One region of the Vibrio sp. BS-M-Sm-2 genome, then DNA from elsewhere that is predicted to be linked to it. Evidence: predicted binding sites of a transcription regulator. Region 1 holds the regulator's gene; each other region holds the start of a gene.

Region 1 (5,392 bases):
CTTGCGCTTATGCCGAGAATCAACCAAGCTCAAATAAAAACGTGGGCGTTTCGTTACAAGCTCAACACGTTATCAAAGCCCATAAAAGAAGCATGGATCGTTTTTATGACAATATTTACCGCAGCCGCTGGTCTCTCTAATCCGCACTTACAAACCTTAGTGCCACGGTTTATTAGAAAACAGGCGCTGTTTCATCCTCACTGGCAAACCTTAGAAACTCCCGATGGTGACTTTCTTGATCTTGCTTGGAGCGAATCACCAGACGGTGACAACCCAAGCAATGATGCTCGAAGTAACAAGCCGATATTCGTTCTATTCCATGGCTTAGAGGGAAGCTTTGAGAGCCCATACGCCAATGGACTGATGAATGCATTTGCTAAAGATGGTTGGTTATCGGTAATGATGCACTTCAGAGGCTGCAGCGGAAAACCCAATCGCCTGGCTCGCGCTTACCATTCAGGTGAGGTCGAAGATGCGCGCTTTTTCCTAAGACACCTGCACGCTCAGTTTCCGAATAACCCAAAGGTGGCGGTTGGCATCTCCTTGGGCGGAAACATGTTGGCGAACTATTTGGCGGAATACGCAGATGACCCACTGTTGTCCGCAGCAACGATAGTCTCTGCACCTTTTGATTTGGCCTGTTGTTCAAGTCGCATAGAGCGCGGCTTCTCGAAGTTCTATAAGAAGTACCTGCTTAACTCACTCAAATCGAATGCCTTGAAAAAGGTGAAGCTGTTACAAGAGAAACTCGGCATCACGGCTGAATCCATCAAGAAGATCGACAAGCTGTATGAGTTTGATGAACGGGTTACTGCGCCCCTGCACGGATTCAAAAACGCGCAAGACTACTACGCACAGTGCTCAGCTCTTCCTAAGCTCAATAAGATAAAGCTACCGACTCAGATCATCCATGCTAAAGACGATCCTTTCATGACCGATGATGTGATTCCTAAGTTCGTTCTGCCGGATAACATCGATTATCGCTTGTTTCAGAAAGGCGGCCATGTTGGGTTCATCACAGGTAGCACACTCAAACCACGATTCTGGTTAGAAGAAGCCTTACCTGCGTATTATGAAAGTATCCAAGGTTCAGTATAACGACGAAGCCTTGCTAAATATAAACGCGAAACCTTGATAAGATAGCGCAGCCCCAAACTGGGGTTGTACTAAAAACACCACTAAACACACTCATCAACATATCAATGAACATAAAAGAGAGAAGTATTTATGATCATCCCATGGCAAGACATCGCGCCAGAGACACTAGAAAACCTCATTAGAGAATTCGTGCTGCGTGAAGGCACAGACTATGGCGACGTTGAGATCTCACTGCAAAACAAGATTGATCAGGTGAAACATCAATTAGCTTCTGGTGACGTGAGCATCGTGTTTTCCGAACTGCACGAGACCGTTGATATCCAGGTGACAAAACGCTTCTAGGCTGCGCTTAGAAAGGAGCCGTGTTATAGTGGAAAACGATTGCTAACAAGTAAGTTACTCAAACGACAAGGGTTGTCATGTCCGCTAAACATCCAATTATTGCGGTGACGGGTTCATCTGGAGCCGGCACCACCACTACCTCAGAAGCCTTCCGCAAAATGTTCAATATGATGGACGTGAAGGCTGCTTGGGTTGAAGGGGATAGTTTCCATCGCTTCACTCGACCAGAAATGGATGTCGAGATCCGAAAAGCGCGCGAACAAGGTAAGCACATCAGCTACTTTGGTCCACAAGCCAACGACTTTGGTGCGCTAGAAGAATTCTTCCGTAAATACGGTAACGAAGGTACAGGTAAGGTACGTAGCTACCTACACACCTTCGATGAAGCCGTGCCTTACAATCAAATGCCGGGCACCTTTACACCATGGCAAGAGATCCCTGAAAATTCCGACGTGATGTTTTACGAAGGCCTGCACGGCGGTGTGGTTGATGGTGACATTAACGTTTCTCAACACGTCGATTTGCTGATCGGCATGGTGCCAATTGTAAACCTAGAATGGATCCAAAAATTCGTTCGTGATACCCGCGATCGTGGCCACTCACGCGAAGCAGTAATGGACTCCATTGTTCGTTCAATGGATGATTACCTTAACTACATTACCCCGCAATTTTCGCGTACTCACATCAACTTTCAGCGTGTTCCAACCGTAGATACATCGAACCCACTTAACGCCAAAGGGATTCCAAGTTTAGACGAAAGCTTCGTTGTTATACGTTTGCGTGGCATCAAAAACGTCGATTTCCCCTACCTTCTGGCTATGATTGATGGTTCGTTTATGTCTCGTCATAACACGCTAGTGGTGCCAGGAGGCAAGATGAGTTTTGCTATGGAACTCATTGTGAGGCCAATCCTACAACAGCTCATCGAAACTGGAAAAATAGGTTAACAAAACGGCGTTCTGGTTGATTACTTTTCATACCGTGATCATGTGCACAATTTTGCGTAAAAAATCGTAGCTTGGTCACGATTAAAATCAAGAAATAGTACCTGAAAAAGGATACTATTCTTAAACGAAACACAAGATAGCTTGCAGCACTCAACGAGTGCTCTTATCCTACAAGTCAATCCAGGCTTAGCTAAAATACGGAAAGCAGCAAGCATACCCTGCAGAGGAAGTGAGATATTATGGTTCTAGGTAAACCTCAAACCGATCCAACATTAGAGTGGTTCCTTTCACACTGTCATATTCATAAGTACCCTTCAAAAAGTACTTTGATTCATGCTGGTGAAAAGGCAGAAACCTTGTACTACATCGTTAAAGGTTCTGTGGCAGTTCTTATCAAAGACGAAGAAGGTAAGGAAATGATTCTTTCTTACCTAAACCAAGGCGACTTCATCGGTGAGCTTGGCTTGTTCGAAGAAGACCAAGAGCGTACTGCTTGGGTTCGTGCTAAATCTCCTTGTGAAGTAGCTGAGATTTCTTTCAAGAAATTCCGTCAACTTATCCAAGTGAACCCAGATATCCTAATGCGCCTTTCAGCGCAAATGGCAAACCGTCTACAAGTAACTAGCCAAAAGGTTGGTGACTTAGCGTTCCTTGACGTAACAGGTCGTATCGCTCAAACGCTACTAAACCTAGCGAAACAGCCAGATGCAATGACTCACCCTGACGGCATGCAAATCAAGATCACTCGTCAAGAGATTGGCCAGATCGTTGGTTGTTCTCGTGAGACAGTTGGTCGTATCTTGAAGATGCTTGAAGAGCAGAACCTAATTTCTGCACACGGTAAAACTATCGTGGTATACGGTACTCGTTAATCTCGATTAACTGAGCCAAAAATTTGAAAGCCACCAAATGCGAATTTGGTGGCTTTTTTGTTTTCTAAAGATCTAGAGAGCAGATGCGAATGGGACACTTACAACTTCCAAACACAAACACTCTCGAAGCGAAGCGTACCCGCATCTCTAGGGCAAAGCCCGTGCTCGTATCTTTCTTTAACCGTTGGTGCTTTCGAAGATCTTATCCGCCGATGCAGCGACAAAACCGGTATAAAGCTCACCATTCGCCATTGCATAACGCTTAGCAAACTCATAGAAGCCACCAGGAATCATCTCATTGCCTTCAATAAATGCCACTGGGACTTTGTCTGCCATGGTGGATGATTGCTCTAATAATACCTCTGGAGAGCCTTTCACCTCACCGCCTGATGCGTTAATCGTAAAGCCAGCATCATTCAGGTAATCATTCACTGCTTGTACTTCATCGAACTTGTTCAGTTGATTGACACTTACCGTGAAGTGGTTAGCACCGTAACCGTGAGCCGCTAACCAAGAGGCGTATTCGCTCTCTTTTGCTAGTACTTGGAAATCAGCGAAGCTCAAATCCCATTGGCGACCGCCAAACAAGAATTCATGACCTTGCAGCTTGCTAGCATCGACTTGCTCAACTAACTTAGCAACGATCTGTTGTAGCTCACTTGAGCACTCTTCTACCTTCAACTCACTGATGAACACTTTTGGTTGTTTTGGGTCTGGGTGTTCGTAATGCTTCGCGACTAGCTTCTTGCTCTCAAACAGGTAGTCTCCACACGCCTTGTAACCCAGTTCAAGGAAAGGTTTAGCTAGTGTTTCAATACCGAGAGGGGCAACATTAAAAGTACGCAGTGCAATATGGTCGTTGATCAGCGCTTCATCTTCTTTCAGCAAGTGATGCACTTTCTCAGCCGATGGACACAGCCTGTGAATGTAATCGTCCCATAGTGATTTAAAGAGTAGATCGGGCGTCATGGTGACTCCTTGTCAGAGGTTCTAGCAAGCTAGTAATTTGGATTAGAAAGGGAGAGGCTGGACACAGAGTCAGCAGCCATCAGCCTGTGACATATTTGTTCTATTATTATCTACCGCCCAATCTAGGTGTCGGACGTGATGGAAAAGGAAGCGATAACACCACTTCCTTATTTCAAACTTAACGAATGAGCCTAGTACTCATAAGCCTAAGTCAAAAAGTCTTTAGCTTATAAACCTATGACTCATCAATCTATTGTTTAGAAACTAAAGCTCAATGCCCGGGCTAAACGTAGCTGGCAGTTGAGTTTCACCACCTTCCATTGAAGCCATTGGGTAAGCACAATAGTCCGCCGCATAGTAAGCACTTGGACGTAGGTTGCCAGAAGCACCCGGGCCACCAAATGGTGCATCACCACTTGCGCCTGTGAGTTGGCGATTACGGTTAACAATACCCGCGCGGATATGGTCTACGAAGTATTCCCATTCAGAATCGTCTGTAGATACTAAGCCAGCAGACAAACCAAAGCGTGTGTCGTTAGCTAACTCAACCGCTTGCTCTAGCGATTGGTAACGAACCACTTGTAGTAATGGGCCGAAGTACTCTTCATCAGGCAGTTCAGCAATGTTGGTTACATCGATAATACCCGGAGTAACAAATGCCGCTTCACCCGCTTTTGCTTCAACCAGACTCACACCGCCTAACGATTGCAGATTCGCTTGCGCGTCCAGAATGAACTTAGCGGCAGCTTCAGATATTTGTGGCCCCATGAAGGGTGCAGGCTCAGCGAATGGCTGATCAACACGAACCTTCAAGGTCGCAGCAACGAGCTTATCCAGCAGTTGATCGCCCTTCTCTCCAACAGGAACATACAAGCGACGTGCACATGTACAACGTTGACCCGCACTGATGAAAGCCGATTGAATAATGGTATAAACCGTCGCGTCAGCATCACCAAACTGGTCACTGATTACCATAGGGTTGTTACCGCCCATCTCTAGCGCCAGCATCTTGCCCGGTTGGCCCGCGAATTGACGATGTAGGATATGACCGGTATTTGCACTACCTGTGAACAGCACGCCATCAAGACCTTTAGCATCTGCTAGTGCGATACCTGTCTCTTTAGCGCCTTGTACTAGATTGATTACGCCAGCAGGAAGACCCGC
Region 2 (5,392 bases), 920 kb from region 1:
AACGGTTAACTGCCGTGCCTTATCTGAAATGAGAATAGAGGCTGAGGTGTTTGGTATTTCAGCACAGCCAGCTACAACACCTTGTATGTTGGAAGAAGCTAACGGTGGAACCATCTTACTCAATGATGTTTTAGCAATGCCGCGCAATCAACAATTGAATCTGTTGCGCTTTTTGCAAGAAGGTAAGATTGAAACCGCGAATGGGCCTAAATCTGTCGATGTACGTATTCTGGCTGCGAATTCCTCTGATATAGAGAAGGCGTTGATCGAAGGTGACTTCAATGAAGAGCTCTACCACTACATCAATGTTCTGCGTATTCATATCCCTAGCCTGAAAGAACGTGTGAGTGATATTTCAGTATTGGCTAATCATTTCCTTCGTGAGTACTCGAAAGAGTTTAATGCTCAGGCTAAGAGCTTTTCAGACGATGCCATTCGTTCGATGAATCGCTATCACTGGCCAGGCAACGTCCGTGAGCTGATGAATCAGATTAAGCGTGTTGTGTTGATGTCTGATGCCGTGATCATTGAGGATCACCAACTCGATTTACCAAAACAGAATGATGAACGCCGTAGCTTGAAAAGCATTCGTGAGCGTTCAGAGCGCGATGCATTGCTGATTGTATTGGAGTCCTATGGTGGACAGGTTTCGTTGGCGGCCAAGGAGCTTGGAGTATCACGAGCAACGATGTACCGTTTGCTGAATAAACACAGCCTTATTTCTGAGGGTGTTGTGTAGAACTCTCTGCTAAGTCATTCAATCTGTTAGTGTAAATTTAAGAGCCACGCATCATGCGTGGCTTTTTTGTTGCTAATCTCTGCGTTTATGTTCGAACAATCGAGAGATGAACTCTCAGTGACTAAGAGAGATATGCTGTGATTTTATATAATTATAGTGAATATCTTATATATAAATGAATATGCAACTGATATTTTAGGTGAATGCATTGTTTTGAAAATGTTAACCAATTATTGGTTGAATAATATACTCACTTGGTTAGACTTTAACCGTGAAAGCAGCGATTTAACAAAGACTTGTCTGCTTCTACTACCCATTTCTTTTTGGATTTTTTAGTTAGTTTGGAGGCGCAAATGAAACATTTCGATTTTATACAGCATATTTGCGCTTCGTTTGATCCGTGTTCTGACATGGTGACTGTTATGTCACAAACATCAGCCATGGCCGATCGAAACACCCAAGATAAACCTAACTAATAGATCCGTATCCTTATTTGGCTGCGGAAAAATAGCAGCTAAATGAGAAGCCCTCATACTATCTAATACGCTATTTTTCCTCAGTTTATTCAACAACTGGAGAGTTATTATGCGTCACTCAGTATATTTAAAATTAGCAACAGTCCTTATCCGTGCAGACCTTCGTCGTGAAGAGCGTGAATGGCAACGAAAAGTTCGTCGTAGTTCATATGATCTACCATGGAACAATACTCACTTATTAAGAGATATTGGTCTTGAAGCTGACGGTCGACCTATTGGTTTTTCTGAGCCAGAAGTCGTTACTATTGAACGTCGAGTACGTCACCTTCGTCGTGTTCTAAGTGCTCGAATACCGACGTAATCTGCGGGGTTGATAGCACCTTTCAACCCCTTAGATAAGTCACAGGGATAGTTATGGCGTCGAAAGTGTAAGCTTTTGAACTAGAACTGACCAAAAAAGAGAAGCTTTTGCTTCTCTTTTTTGGTTTTTTAATCGAGAAAAATCAACACGCCCTAGTAAAGAAATAGAGTTCTACTAAGCTTTAGAGAGCAAGGGAGGCTGGCTATGCAAAAGCATCAATTAGACATGTGGTTACATGGAGAGCACAAAGACTCTTATCAAACCCCCAAAGTGTACGTTATTGGTTGTTCTGATATCTCAGAGTATCTATTGGCGGTGGAGTATAAACACAAGCTAGAACCGGTAAAGCAAGATGGCGAGCCGCTTCACTTTGGATCCTTGGATCAAGTGAAAGAGGAGTTACTCCGGCTCGGCTTTGAAAAGGCCTACCTTCGTTTGCACAACGCATATGACGAGTTTGGTAATGAACCAAGCCAAAGCTACTGCGACATTGAACTGGCGCTCAAACCTCATTAGAACTCGTTTTTTAGTACCGACGGTTTATAACATATTGATCATCAGATCTTTGAGGCGTGTTAAAACGACCTATGCGTAGTGTGTCGTCAGCAATTTGTGGGTGAATTGAGTTCGTAGATAGAAACCACGTGGTTTAGTTTTGATTGGTTTTCCACTTGCACCGTAAGCTTCTGTTAACACTCGACTGTTGGCGGCTTTTGGACGTAAATGCAGTGCTTCACCGTGCCTTGCTGTTATCTGTTCAACATTGCCTAACACGATCAATTCCATCAGTTCTTCCCAATCCCTTTTTAGCAGCTCATCTTCAGCTTCGCTTGGTGTCCATAGCAAAGGGGAGCCTACATGCCTTTCTGCCAATGGGATCTCTCTTTCTCCCTCAACAGGGATCCACAACACTTTGGATAGCTTGTTACGAACGTGACTGGTTTCCCAGGTAATGCCTTGCACACCCATTAGCGGTGCGACACACACAAAGGTGGTTTCGAGTGGCTTTCCAGAGTAGCCAATCGGAATGCTTTTGAGCTCAATACCTAGCTTGGCAAAATCTTGTTCTGGCTTACTGCCAGCAGGTGCGCCTAAGTGCCATTCCAATAGCTGCCCAACCCAGCCTTTATCGCGCTTAAGGTCGTTTGGCATCACCATCTCGGCTTCATCGGCAAGCTCTTTAAAGGTCATTCCGGCGATAGCATACGCTCGCTCTAACAGCTCTTGTTGTGTTTGTGGTTCTGGTTTCATAATAAAAGGCATGATCAAAAAAACGATTTTATCAGAAGTTACCACCAAATGACGACTGGTTAAGAAATGATCTCCTTGCGATGAAGGGATCAAAATCAGGGTTATCCACAGGACATAAAGGTAATTAATTGAAATATTAATTTAGTGGATAAATAAACAGGGGTTTATGGTGGATAAAATGCTTGCCAAATGGGGTTCAAAATGAATCTTTCACTTGGTAGTGTGGATAAACATCGGAGTGGTTGATCTTTAACCATGTCAGATTTCTGAAAGATCTTTTACATTGCTAATGTTTTTTAAAACCAAAATAATATTTTAATTTATTGATTTGTATGGAAATAAAATGAATTTGATTGATTTGTCGTTTTTGGTGTTGATGAATCTATGGATTAAAAAAAACGATTGCGGGTAATTCTTCACATAGTTATTCACAGAAAAGGTGAATAAATGTGGTCTATGTCTCACTATTGTGTGGGTAACTAGAACTTGAGCAAAACTTATCCATATTCCTAGTTATTATTCATAAATATAGCGCTTATCACGTCACTAAGTTTGCTCCGATTGGGGATATGTGGAAAAATCAGAGTAATTAAAAATTTAGATAGAGGTTGGCCAGTGATAGATGGCGATGGTTACCGATTAAATGTTGGTATTGTAATCTGTAACAACCATGGTCAGGTCTTCTGGGCTAAACGATACGGGCAACATTCATGGCAATTCCCTCAAGGGGGAATAGATGAAGGTGAGACTCCGGAACAAGCAATGTACCGCGAGTTGTATGAAGAGGTTGGCCTTACCAAAAAGGATGTAAAGATCGTCGCGACAAGTCGTCATTGGTTACGCTACAAGCTACCCAAACGACTGGTTCGGTGGGATTCTAAACCTGTCTGTATTGGACAAAAACAGAAGTGGTTCCTTTTGCGCTTAGATTGCGATGAATCGCATATCAATATGCAGCGTGGAAGTACACCTGAGTTTGATGGTTGGCGTTGGGTGAGTTACTGGTACCCAGTTCGACAAGTTGTTTCTTTCAAGCGAGATGTGTACCGTCGAGCGATGAAAGAGTTCGCATCTTTAGCAATGCCGTTTAAAGAGCGAAAAATAAAAGGAAAGCGCAAATTGCGTAGAGGTTAAGCATGCTCAGTCAACTAAGGGAAATAGTTGAACACGTATCAAGAGTTGAAGATGTGTCGACGGCTCTTGATATTTTGGTTAAAGAGACATGCAGTGCGATGCAGACGGAATGTTGCACCGTGTATTTGGCAAATAATGATATGCAGCGCCTTGAGTTGATGGCAACTCAAGGCCTGATCTTCAAAGGTAATAGCATTCACATTGGTTTTGACGAAGGTCTGGTTGGCCTTGTTAAAAGAAGTGCTGAACCTATCAACCTTGCACAAGCGTCTGCTCACCCTGCTTATAAGTTTTTTCCAGAGCTTGGAGAAAACGTCTATCACTCTTTTCTCGGCACTCCGATTATCCACCGCAAGCAAGTGCTTGGTGTATTGGTTATTCAACAGAAGACCCCTCGTTTATTCAGTGAGATGGAAGAATCTTTCCTTGTCACGCTCTCAGCACAACTTGCCGTTATTGTGGCGCACGCCCAAACTCAAGGTCATTGGCTGTTAGAGCAACAGAAACTACCTGCGACTAAAGGTATTGCAGCTTCATCGGGTGTGGCGATTGGTGATTTGTGGTGGGACAATACTCAGCCTGAACTCACCGATGTTTATCCTGCTTCGACGCTCAATGTAGAGAGAGAGCATGAGTTGTTGGCGGTAGCGGTTGAAAACGCCCTCAATGACTTTAAGCGCATGCGAAAGCGCTTAGATAGCGAAATCAATAAAGATGCGTTGGCGATCTTTGACCTGTTTACTCACTTACTCAACGATCCTATGTTGCGTAAGGATCTGAAGAGTCAAATTCAGAAGGGCGATAAAGCCGATTGGGCATTAAGACAGGTTGTTGAGAGCTATTCGAATCGCTTTGCTCGTATGTCAGATGTGTATCTTCGTGAGAGAGCGCAAGATATCCGAGAGCTCGGACAAAGGCTGCTCTATTTCCTCCATAACTCTGAACATGAACTCCGCACCTTAGATAAGCCGATTATTCTAGTGGTTCGTGAGTTAACCGCTTCGGTATTAGCGTCTATTCCCAAAGAAAAGCTCTTGGCGGTTATTTCTTTGGAAGGGGCGGCGAACTCGCACGCAGCGATTTTATCTCGAGCGCTTGGCATACCTTCAGTCATGGGGGTAAATCTCAACCTAGCTCAAGCTAATGGTAAGCGAGCGATTGTTGATGGGTATAGCGGTGAGATCTTTATTGAGCCGACTAAAAGCCTGCTCAAAGAGTATCGAGGGCTGATTCTGGAAGAGAGTGAGCTCTCCTCTATGGTCAATCGCGAGCTGTACCTTCCGGCAAAAACCCAAGACGACAAGCAAGTCGAGATCCTGCTTAATGCGGGCTTGAGTGCAGACACTAACATCGCTATCAACCAAGGCGTTGATGGAGTAGGGCTGTATCGAACTGAAATCTCTTTCTTGTTGCAGCAAAGATTCCCGTCAG
Region 3 (5,392 bases), 570 kb from region 1:
CCAGACCATTCGAAGCCTAACCAGCTTACATCATTCTTAATTGACTCAACGTATTCAACGTCTTCTTTTTCAGGGTTTGTATCATCGAAACGAAGATTACATTGTCCCTGGTAGTCCTGAGCAATACCAAAGTTCAAGCAAATAGATTTAGCGTGACCAATATGCAGGTAGCCATTTGGTTCCGGCGGGAAACGAGTATGCACGCTACTGTGTGTACCATCCGCTAAATCTTTATCAATAATTTGGCGAATGAAATTCGATGGACGAGCCTCAGCTTCACTCATCTATAGCACCTCTATGTATTTAGTATTGTCAGAGAAAGTTACCTTTCATCTCAAAGAAACGGTCGGTTAGAGCACCGGTCAAAGATAGAAAGATCATTGTTGCTAATCATCCACAATTCTTTGCCTTTGCACAATAAGAACCGTCCCTTAATTGCGATTATTTCTGCTATTCGATGAAGAATAGAACGAACCGCGTTCGTTACTCTTAGATCGTAGGCACAAAAAAGCCTCCCATGTGGGAGGCTTTCAATTTGACACTTACTTGAGAGTATTAATTACAGCTCAGTTAAGTACTTCCCTGACTATGGAAGTTTTACATCAGATAGGTCTTCACCTGCACCGATAGCTTTCATTTCGCCAGCTACGATTTCAGCTAGTGGGCCTAGGATAACCTGTAGGTTGTTTTCACCTAGTTTTACCACACCTTTAGCACCTAGTTTCTTAAGAACAACTTCATCAGCAACAGAGCGGTCTTTAAGGGTTAGACGTAGACGAGTGATACAAGCGTCGATTGAAGTTAGGTTGTCGTGACCACCTAGAGCTTTCAGGTATTGACGTGCCAGGTCGCCCTTTGGTGCGTCGCCAGCAGGAGCTGCAACAGCTTCGTCATCATCTTCACGACCTGGCGATTTCAAGTTGAAAGCGCGGATTGCGAAAGAGAAAGTGAAGAAGTATAGAGCACCGAAGCCAAGACCGATTAGTAGTAGTACGAATGGTTTAGTTGCTAGACCCCAGTTCAATACGAAGTCGATAAGACCAGCAGAGAAACCGAAACCGTGCAGAGTACCAAACATGTTAGCAACTACTAGAGACAGACCTGTAAATACGGCGTGCATTGCGTATAGAGCAGGAGCTAGGAATACGAACATGAATTCTAGCGGCTCTGTGATACCTGTTAGGAATGAACAGAATGCAACTGAGAATAGTGCGCCACCAACTTGGCTACGTTTTTCAGCAGGAGCAGCTAGGTACATTGCAAGTGCAGCGCCTGGTAGACCGAACATCATTACAGGGAAGAAACCGTTCATGAATACGCCAGCGCCTTTATCACCGCCGAAGAAACGGTGTAGGTCACCAGATTTAACAGTTTCAGTCACTTCTTTAACTACAGTAGTGATTTCTGGAGTTACAGAGTTAGCGAATGTGAATGTGTGCTCTTGGCCAACAACTAGAGTTTTAGCCAGTGCTGGGTCAACACAAAGTTGAGTGATATTAGCGAATGCGCCTTGACCAGCAACGATGATTTCTTGACATGTACCCATACCGAACCAGAAATATGAGTTCAATACATGGTGTAGACCTACAGGGATAAGTGCACGGTTAAGAGTACCGTAAACGAATTGGCCGATAGCGCCAGACGTTGATACTGCGTGAGCAAGTGCGTCTAGACCAGATTGAACACCAGGCCAAACCACACCAGACACAGCACCTGCAACAAGTGCAAATAGACCGGCCATGATAGGTACTAAACGTTTACCCGCGAAGAAAGCCAGCCACTCTGGAAGGCGTGTCGCGTGGAAAGCGTTGTAAGAGTGACCTGCGATGATACCAGCGAAGATACCGCCGAAGAATGACATGTTAACGTCTGCGTTAATTGTCGTTGCTGTCGCTGTTAGTACGAAGTAAGCAACTGCACCAGCAAGACCTGCTGCGCCGTTACCGTCTTTAGAAAGACCAATCGCGATACCTAGACCAAATAGCAATGGTAGGTTACCGAAGATAGCACCACCAGCTTGCGCCATGAATGGAATATCAAGTAGATCGCCTTGACCTAAACGTAAAAGAAGCGCCGCAATCGGAAGCGTTGCGATTGGTAGCATTAACGCCTTACCAAGCTTCTGTGCATATCCTAGAATATTCACCAGTTGTTTCCCCCTATAGGATTTTTTAGAATTCGTTTGAGAAACTTATTTTAGTCGCTCAATTTAGTCCTATTCAGTGTATTCAATTAATTTTGCTCCGCAAATTAAAACCTTACCATTTGTGATCGTAATCACCAGTTTTTACCAAATCCAGAGGTTTTTGCTAGCGAGATCATAAAACTTATTTTATCATTCAAAAAAATGAACATTTATAGATAAAATCCAAATCTACTCATTAGGCAAAAAGATGGTATCTCTGGGCTTGCATTGCCGTATGAATAACCATTAACAATGAACCTAAATGTATAATAAAGACTGATTGTTCATTTGTTTTTCAACAACTTAAGTAGACTCCCACTTTGGAGCCGTTTGCCCATAAAAGATAAATCGTTACGTAAATGATGCTCGCAAACTAAGTCCGCATTTAGGTAACGAACGAATTTAAAAGATCTCAAGAAATAAGGATTAGCTGACTATGTACGCGCTAAGTAACTGTAAAATTTACACTGGTAGTGATGTTCTAACCGATCATGCTGTTGTAATTGAAAACGAACTGATCAAAAAAGTTTGTCCTATCTCTGAATTGCCAGAAGGAATCGAGGTTCGCGACCTAGACGGAGCAAACCTAAGCCCGGGTTTCATTGATCTACAACTGAATGGTTGTGGCGGTGTAATGCTTAATGATGAGATCACTGCAGAAACCATGCAGATCATGCACGAAGCAAACCTTAAATCTGGCTGTACTAGCTTCCTTCCAACGCTAATCACTTCATCAGATGAAGACATGCGTGCCGTTATCACAGCAGCTCGCGAGTACCACAACCAATACCAAAACCAATCTTTAGGCCTGCACCTTGAAGGTCCGTACCTAAACGTTGCAAAAAAAGGCATCCACAGCGTCGATCACATCCGCAAATCTGATAGCGAAATGATCGAGCTTATCTGTGAGAACAGTGACCTTGTTGCGAAAGTAACACTAGCTCCTGAGCTTAACGACCCAGAACACATCGAGCGTCTACGTAAAGCTGGCGTAGTTGTTTCTATTGGTCACACCAACGCAACTTACGCAGAAGCGCGTCAAGGTTTTGAATCGGGAATCACGTTTGCAACGCATCTATTCAATGCAATGACACCTATGGTTGGTCGTGAACCTGGTGTGGTTGGCGCGATTTACGATACACCTGAGGTGTACGCAGGCATCATTGCCGACGGTTTCCACGTTGATTACGCAAACATCAGAATTGCGCATAAAATCAAGGGAGAAAAGTTGGTATTAGTGACGGATGCCACAGCTCCTGCAGGTGCTGACATGGAATACTTTATTTTTGTCGGTAAGAAAGTATATTACCGAGATGGTAAGTGTGTTGATGAAAACGGCACACTGGGCGGCTCGGCTCTGACTATGATTGAAGCAGTTCAGAATACAGTTGAGCACGCTGGTATCGCTTTAGACGAAGCTCTTCGCATGGCTACGCTATACCCAGCTACGGCTATCGGTGTAGAAACCAAGCTAGGTCGAATCAAAAAAGGCATGGTTGCAAACCTAGCTGTATTTGACCGAGATTTTAACGTTAAAGCGACTGTTGTTAACGGACAATACGAGCACAATTAAGTATGAATGGCGGACAAATAGGTAACGTAGACTTAGTTAAACAACTAAACAGTGCGGCGGTATACCGACTAATAGACCAACAAGGGCCTATCAGTCGTATACAAGTGGCTGATGTAAGCCAACTCGCACCGGCAAGTGTTACAAAAATTACCCGCCAACTTTTAGAGCGCGGCCTAATTAAAGAGGTCGCGCAGCAAGCGTCTACTGGCGGTAGACGCGCTATCTCCCTGACCACAGAAGTAGAGCCTTTTCATTCTGTCGCTGTGCGCTTAGGCCGAGACTATATTCAAATAAGCCTGCATGACCTTGGTGGTCGTGAGTTGGCTTTCCAGCAGCAAGACCTGAATTATTCCGACCAATCAGACCTTACTCAAGGCTTGGTCAATAACTTGAAGGCTTTCATTGCTGAACATCAACCAAAGATCGACCAACTGATTGCCATTGGTGTCACTCTTCCAGGCTTGGTTAACCCGACGACAGGTGTCGTTGAGTACATGCCAAACACAGACATCGATAACCTCGCATTAAGCGATATTATTCGCGACACATTCCATGTCGCTTGTTTTGTTGGGAATGATGTTCGAGGAATGGCGCTTGCTGAGCACTACTTCGGAGCAAGTAAAGACAGTCAAGATTCTATTTTGGTCAGTGTTCACCGTGGTACAGGTGCAGGTATTATCGTTAATGGTCAAGTTTTCTTAGGCCATAACCGTAACGTCGGTGAAATTGGTCACATCCAAATTGATCCGCTAGGCGAGCAGTGCCAATGTGGTAACTTCGGCTGCCTTGAAACCGTAGCCGCAAACCCAGCTATCGTTGAGCGAGTGCAGAAGCTGATTAAGCAAGGCTACGAGTCTTCTTTAACAGAGCTTGAACGAATTACGATCCAAGATGTTTGTGATCACGCGATCAATGGTGACGAACTAGCCAAGCAAAGCTTAGTTCGAGTAGGAAACCAGTTAGGTAAAGCTATCGCGATGACGATTAACTTATTTAACCCTCAGAAAGTTATCATTGCCGGTGATATTACCAAGGCACAAGAGATTGTTTTCCCTGCAATTAAGCGCAATGTAGAGAATCAGTCGTTAACGACTTTCCATAGCGGCTTGCCTATTGTAGCATCACAGATCGATAAACATCCTACGATGGGAGCTTTTGCAATGATCAAGCGCGCTATGCTCAACGGTGTGTTGCTTCAAAAGCTTCTCGAAGACTAAAGAAAAACAATTCTGATTTTCCGCGGGCCGTGTTTGTATGAACACGGCCCGTTTTTTTAAGCTAGGGAACTACAACAACAAGTTATGGAACTTATATTAATATCCACTGCGTTTATCGCAGGATTTATTGCTTTAAAGTGTCACCTTCCCCCATTAGTTGGTTTTTTGGTTGCAGGCTTTGGGCTTTTTGCCTTTGGCTTTGAAACCAATGACACCATCATTACTTTGGCTGACCTTGGTGTCACGCTGCTTCTATTTACTATCGGCTTAAAACTCGACATAAAAACCCTACTCTCTAAGGAGATCTGGGCTGGCGCGACAATCCACAACCTTTTATCCACTCTGTTTTTCGCCGTCGCCCTGTTTGGTTTTAAATTCTTAGGTATTTCATCGCTAGCCGCCATGTCGGTAGAACAG
Region 4 (5,392 bases), 1.7 Mb from region 1:
AACCAAACACCACAAGCCTTGGCTACAACAGTATTCGATTCGATGATGAGGTAACGCGTTACACTTGTTACCGAAACTTCATCGACCCGTATGCGTGGAGCTGGCAGAACGGTAACTCACGTTGGGATCTACTCGATGTAATGCGCGCTGTTCACGCACTGCGCCCTGATGGTATCAACTGGCCACCAAATGAAGAAGGTTACCCAAGTTTCAAACTGGAACATCTATCGGTGGCAAACGGTATTGAACATGAGAACGCGCACGATGCGATGGCAGATGTTATTGCGACCATCGAACTGGCTAAGAAGTTAAAGGCCGCACAACCTAAGATGTTTGATTACCTCTACAACATGCGTCATAAGCGTAAGCTGAATGACCTGGTTGATATTGTAAACATGACACCATTGATGCACGTTTCGGGCATGTTTGGCCGTGACTGCAACTACACAAGTTGGATTGTGCCTATGGCTTGGCACCCAACCAATCAAAATGCCGTTATCGTGGTTGATTTAGCCAAAGATCCAAGCCCACTGTTAGAACTGGACGCTGATGAACTCAGAGACAGACTCTACACCAAACGCAGTGAACTGGGTGAAGACGAGCTACCCGTACCAATCAAATTGGTTCAACTGAACAAGTGCCCTATTCTTGCGCCAGCCAAAACACTGACGGCTGAAAATGCCGAAACCATCGGTATCGATCGCCAACAATGCTTAAAGAACCTAGCACTGCTTCGTGAACACCCAGAGATCCGCGAAAAACTGATCGGCCTCTACTCGCAAGAGCGTGAGTACGAGAAGAGTGATGATGTTGATACACACCTTTACGACGGTTTCTTTTCACCTGCTGATAAAACAGCAATGAACATCATTCGCGAAACTGACCCAAATAACTTAGCAGCTTTGGATATCACCTTCAGTGACGAACGTATTAAACCGCTACTGTTCCGTTACCGTGCTCGAAATTTCCCATGGACGCTCGACGAAGCTGAACAATTGAAATGGGCGAACCATTGTCGTGAATTTTATGAGAGCCGTTTAGAAGAGTACATGCTCAACCTTGAAAACCTCGCGCACGAACATGAAAGCGACGAGAAGAAAATGGCTATCTTGAAAGCGGTTTATCAATACGTAGAAAAGTTAGCTAGCTAATTCCATTATCAAGAGACGTAACACTTTGAAAGAAAGATTGATCCAACTGGTTTACTGCTTAATCTCCTTCACCTTAATCATAGGTGCTCTTACAGCAGGTAATGCGTTACAGCACTTTTTGGATACCTCAATCCCAGGCAGTATTTTTGGCATGTTGATTCTGTTTGCCGCCATGGTGATTGGTATTGTTCCTTCGCACTGGGTACAGCCCGGTGCAAGCTTGATTATCCGCCTAATGATCTTACTATTTGTTCCGATCAGTGTCGGGTTGATGGATCACTTCGACATGCTCATCGCGAACGCATTGCCAATTATGGCGAGCGCCGTTGGTGGCACATTACTGGTGTTGGTGTCCTTATCATGGTTCTTAGACCGCTTGCTTTCGAGAGGTAATTGATCATGTGGATTCTACTCACCATCGTGGTATTCCTGTTTGCTCGCTGGGTAAGCCAAAAAGTAAACTCGCCGCTGTGTAACCCGCTGCTTATCAGCATTGGTATAATCATTCCGATTCTCACGTTCTTCAAAGTACCGTTTGAGACTTACTATGCTGATAACACCTGGATTACCTACATGCTTCAGCCTGCGGTTGTTGCACTTGCCTACCCGCTTTATGAACAGCTACCTCAAATCAGAGCCAACTGGCGCATCATTACCTTTGCTTGCACGCTAGGCAGTGTAATGTCGATGACAACAACGGCATTAATCGCAGTGGCTTTTAAAGCGGACTTAACTTTGATCGCGAGTTTGTTAGGCAAATCAGTCACCACGCCAATTGCGATGGAAGTATCAAGCCATTTAGGTGGTGAAGCAGCGATTGCGGCAATACTGGTATTGATTGTTGGTCTGTTTGGGGCAATTTTTGCTTATCCAATCTACAATCTCATTGGCATTAAGAGCCCTATCGCGCGTGGTTTAACCATGGGTACCGTGTCTCACGCTTTAGGTACTGCGACCTGTGCTGAAAAGAATCAGGAAGATGCTGCATTCAGTTCGTTGGCATTGGTTCTTTGTGGGGTTATCACCTCAATCATTGCACCGAGTATATTTTCGCTCGTGGTTTGGTTCTATTCTTAACCACTTTGATTGCAGTTTATACGTGCTCTAATAGATGAGTTGGTAAATAGCTAAACTCACTGGTTCGCGACTTTTAAGCGTTACAGATATCAATAAGCCCAAGCATAACCTGATTATTTCAGTGATAGCTTGGGCTTTTTTCTCTCATTTATTCATCAATACGTGACAAACCAAACTCAATTTCAAGCAATAAGTGCGATATCAATGGTAGTTTTTACTCTTGCAATCGATTTCATCTGTGACCTCACTCTAATTATGCAAACCAATGTAACAACAACAACGCAGTAGTGATCAAAGTCACAGAAAATTCCTGAGCATTGCATAGAATTAAAGCCTAAGGTCAATTAAGGATTCAACATGAACAGTCGTATTACCCTGGCGCTGGAAAGTGCTCCAACAGCAATCAAAGCACTTTTGAGTGACATCGTATTAGCAGACAACTTTGACGCGACATTGTCTCCAGAACAATTTGCTAGCTTACTGCAAGCAAGTGGTTTAGCGGATGACGAGCTACGTATTGCGCTACTTCCTTTTGCCGCAGCCTATTCTTACGCTCCGCTATCTGACTTTTATGTTGGTGCAATCGTGCGTGGTTTGTCTGGCACTCTGTATTTTGGTGCAAACCTTGAAATCGCTGGTGCTCAACTTGGCCAAACAGTACACGCCGAGCAATCTGCAATCAGCCACGCTTGGATGAAAGGCGAACAAGGTATCTCTGATATCACAATCAATTTCAGCCCTTGTGGTCACTGTCGTCAATTCATGAACGAACTGACCACAGCGAAAGAGCTTAAGGTTCAGCTTCCACAACGTGATGAAATGTCTCTGCAAGAATACCTGCCAGACTCATTCGGCCCTGCTGATTTAGGTGTGACAACTGGCCTAATGACGAAGCTTGATCATAAATACACGACCGAAGAAACAACGCCTATTGTTGTGGAAGCGCTAGCAGCACTAAACCGCAGCCATGCTCCTTACACCAAAAACCTAAGTGGTGTTTCACTACAACTGACGTCAGGTGAGATCTTCACGGGTGCTTATGCAGAAAATGCCGCGTTTAACCCGAGCCTACCCCCTCTGCAAGTGGCGTTGATTCAACTTAAACTGGCTGGCTTCGATTTTGAACAAATTGAAAGTGCTGCTTTGGTTGAAATCGCAGAAGGTAGCATCAGCCACCTTGCGGATACGCAATCTACATTAGAAGCGATTAATCCAGACATTCCAGTGACTTACTTAGCAATCTAAGCACATCTAATTAACAAAAATTTAAATAAGCAGCCCCATTTAACGGGGCTGCTTTTTTTATCCTTGCAATTAACGAAACAGCTCGCGCAAACGTTTGCTTTTATCGTTAAAATAAGTATGATCTCCCCGTTTTCAATCAATCGTTCAAAAGATCGGAAGGAATTTCTATGTTTGGTACTGCTACTCGTGAAAATGCTACTCGTGTACTTCTATTAGGTTCAGGTGAACTCGGCAAAGAAGTTGCTATCGAGTGCCAACGTTTAGGTTTGGAAGTTATTGCTTGTGACCGTTATGCAGACGCACCAGCGATGCAAGTTGCGCATCGTAGCCATGTATTAGACATGTTAGACGGCGATGCACTTCAAGCCATCATTGAACTAGAAAAGCCAGATTATGTGGTTCCTGAAATTGAAGCTATTGCCACCAGCAAATTGGTAGAGCTAGAAGCGCAAGGCTTGAATGTCGTTCCAACAGCTAACGCAACTAAGCTAACGATGAACCGAGAAGGTATCCGTCGCCTAGCCGCAGAAGAGCTAAAACTGAGCACTTCTCCTTACCGCTTTGCAGACACCTTTGAAGACTTCGCTGCCGCGGTTGAATTTGTCGGCATGCCTTGTGTTGTTAAACCAGTAATGAGTTCTTCAGGCAAAGGCCAGAGCGTTATCAAAACCGAAGAAGACATCCAAAAGTCGTGGGACTATGCACAAGAAGGCGGTCGCACTGGCGCTGGGCGTGTAATCGTTGAAGGCTTCATCGACTTTGATTACGAGATCACTCTTCTCACTGTTCGTGCAGTCGACGGTGTTCATTTCTGTGCACCTATCGGCCACCGCCAAGAAGACGGAGACTACCGCGAATCATGGCAGCCTCAGGTTATGTCAGACAACGCGCTTAAAGCCGCACAATACACGGCTGAACAAGTGGTTAATGCTCTAGGTGGTCATGGTATCTTTGGTGTTGAGTTGTTTGTTAAAGGCGACCATGTGATCTTCAACGAAGTATCCCCTCGCCCACACGATACTGGTTTAGTGACATTGATGTCTCAAGACTCATCGGAATTCGCACTGCACGTACGTGCCTTTACTGGTATGCCGATCAAATCAATCACGCAATACGGCCCTTGTGCATCAGCGGTTATTCTAGGCCAAGGCACTTCAACTAACATTCGTTTTGAAGGTCTTACAGAGGCGCTAGACGCACCACAAACGCAAATTCGCTTGTTTGGTAAGCCTGATATCGATGGTCGCCGCCGCCTAGGTGTGGCGCTTACTCGTCGCAACAGCACTGAGACAGCGATTGAAGATGCAATTGAGAGCGCGTCAAAAGTAAAAGTGATTTACTAACCTGCCATTCAATTCTGAACAATCACGAGTTCAAATCTGAACAATAAAAAAAGACGGGCTATCGAGCCCGTCTTTTTTATTGGTGTTATCTGTTGGCTTAACTAAGCAGACTGAACTTAAGCGTCTGACTCAATCAAATACACTTCTTCACAGAAGCGAGACAAACCTTTCTTAACAATCTTCGGATGTTCATCGTCCGCAATATCTTGATTCAACAATGTGATTTTGTACCCAGAGAACAACTGATCGATCTCTAGTTTAGGTACGCTAAACGGAGGCCCTGCCATCTCACTTTGGTCATAATCCAGAGTGACCAGAAGGATCTTTCCACCCGGTTTCAGCAGTTGTTTTAAACGCTCTACGTACTGCACTCGCATCTCTTCAGGCAGTGCGACCAAAGACGCGCGATCATAAATGGTATCAACAGGCTGGATAGGTGCAGTGAAGTAATCGCCTGTATAGATGTTCAGTTCATCAAATTGATACAGCTCGTGCTGACCGCTAATTTGAGTCACAGTCGGCGTGTAAAGGTGCTCTGCAAAAAATGCGCGAACCGCAATCTGGCTTAACTCGACA

The links. The regulator CRP, encoded in region 1, controls carbon source genes, mostly activating them, when cyclic AMP is high. The targets are predictions, from matches to a motif close to TGTGANNNNNNTCACA.
Region 2: a site for CRP is predicted at 3,276-3,291, ahead of rppH (RNA pyrophosphohydrolase). Genes of this name have one in related genera too.
Region 3: a site for CRP is predicted at 2,267-2,282, ahead of nagE (N-acetylglucosamine-specific PTS transporter subunit IIBC). Genes of this name have one in related genera too.
Region 4: a site for CRP is predicted at 2,466-2,481, ahead of cdd (cytidine deaminase). Genes of this name have one in related genera too.

What each region holds. Positions count from the first base shown of each region.
Region 1 covers NZ_CP167894.1:2,237,631-2,243,022, reverse strand. Annotated here, with positions in the region: gene AB8613_RS10165 (hydrolase) at 106-1,098, shown strand; gene AB8613_RS10160 (YheU family protein) at 1,228-1,440, shown strand; gene AB8613_RS10155 (phosphoribulokinase) at 1,518-2,387, shown strand; gene crp (cAMP-activated global transcriptional regulator CRP) at 2,627-3,259, shown strand; gene AB8613_RS10145 (DUF1338 domain-containing protein) at 3,437-4,228, opposite strand; gene astD (succinylglutamate-semialdehyde dehydrogenase) at 4,493-5,392, opposite strand, start outside.
Region 2 covers NZ_CP167894.1:1,318,292-1,323,683, reverse strand. Annotated here, with positions in the region: gene vpsR (cyclic-di-GMP-binding transcriptional regulator VpsR) at 1-739, shown strand, start outside; gene AB8613_RS05980 (hypothetical protein) at 1,325-1,576, shown strand; gene AB8613_RS05975 (DUF6482 family protein) at 1,781-2,092, shown strand; gene mutH (DNA mismatch repair endonuclease MutH) at 2,162-2,827, opposite strand; gene rppH (RNA pyrophosphohydrolase) at 3,443-3,961, shown strand; gene ptsP (phosphoenolpyruvate--protein phosphotransferase) at 3,964-5,392, shown strand, end outside.
Region 3 covers NZ_CP167894.1:2,811,629-2,817,020, reverse strand. Annotated here, with positions in the region: gene glnS (glutamine--tRNA ligase) at 1-284, opposite strand, end outside; gene nagE (N-acetylglucosamine-specific PTS transporter subunit IIBC) at 587-2,104, opposite strand; gene nagA (N-acetylglucosamine-6-phosphate deacetylase) at 2,622-3,758, shown strand; gene AB8613_RS12995 (ROK family protein) at 3,761-4,975, shown strand; gene AB8613_RS12990 (cation:proton antiporter family protein) at 5,060-5,392, shown strand, end outside.
Region 4 covers NZ_CP167894.1:375,973-381,364, forward strand. Annotated here, with positions in the region: gene sbcB (exodeoxyribonuclease I) at 1-1,151, shown strand, start outside; gene AB8613_RS01650 (CidA/LrgA family protein) at 1,177-1,548, shown strand; gene AB8613_RS01655 (LrgB family protein) at 1,551-2,228, shown strand; gene cdd (cytidine deaminase) at 2,586-3,473, shown strand; gene purT (formate-dependent phosphoribosylglycinamide formyltransferase) at 3,641-4,816, shown strand; gene AB8613_RS01670 (thiopurine S-methyltransferase) at 4,933-5,392, opposite strand, start outside.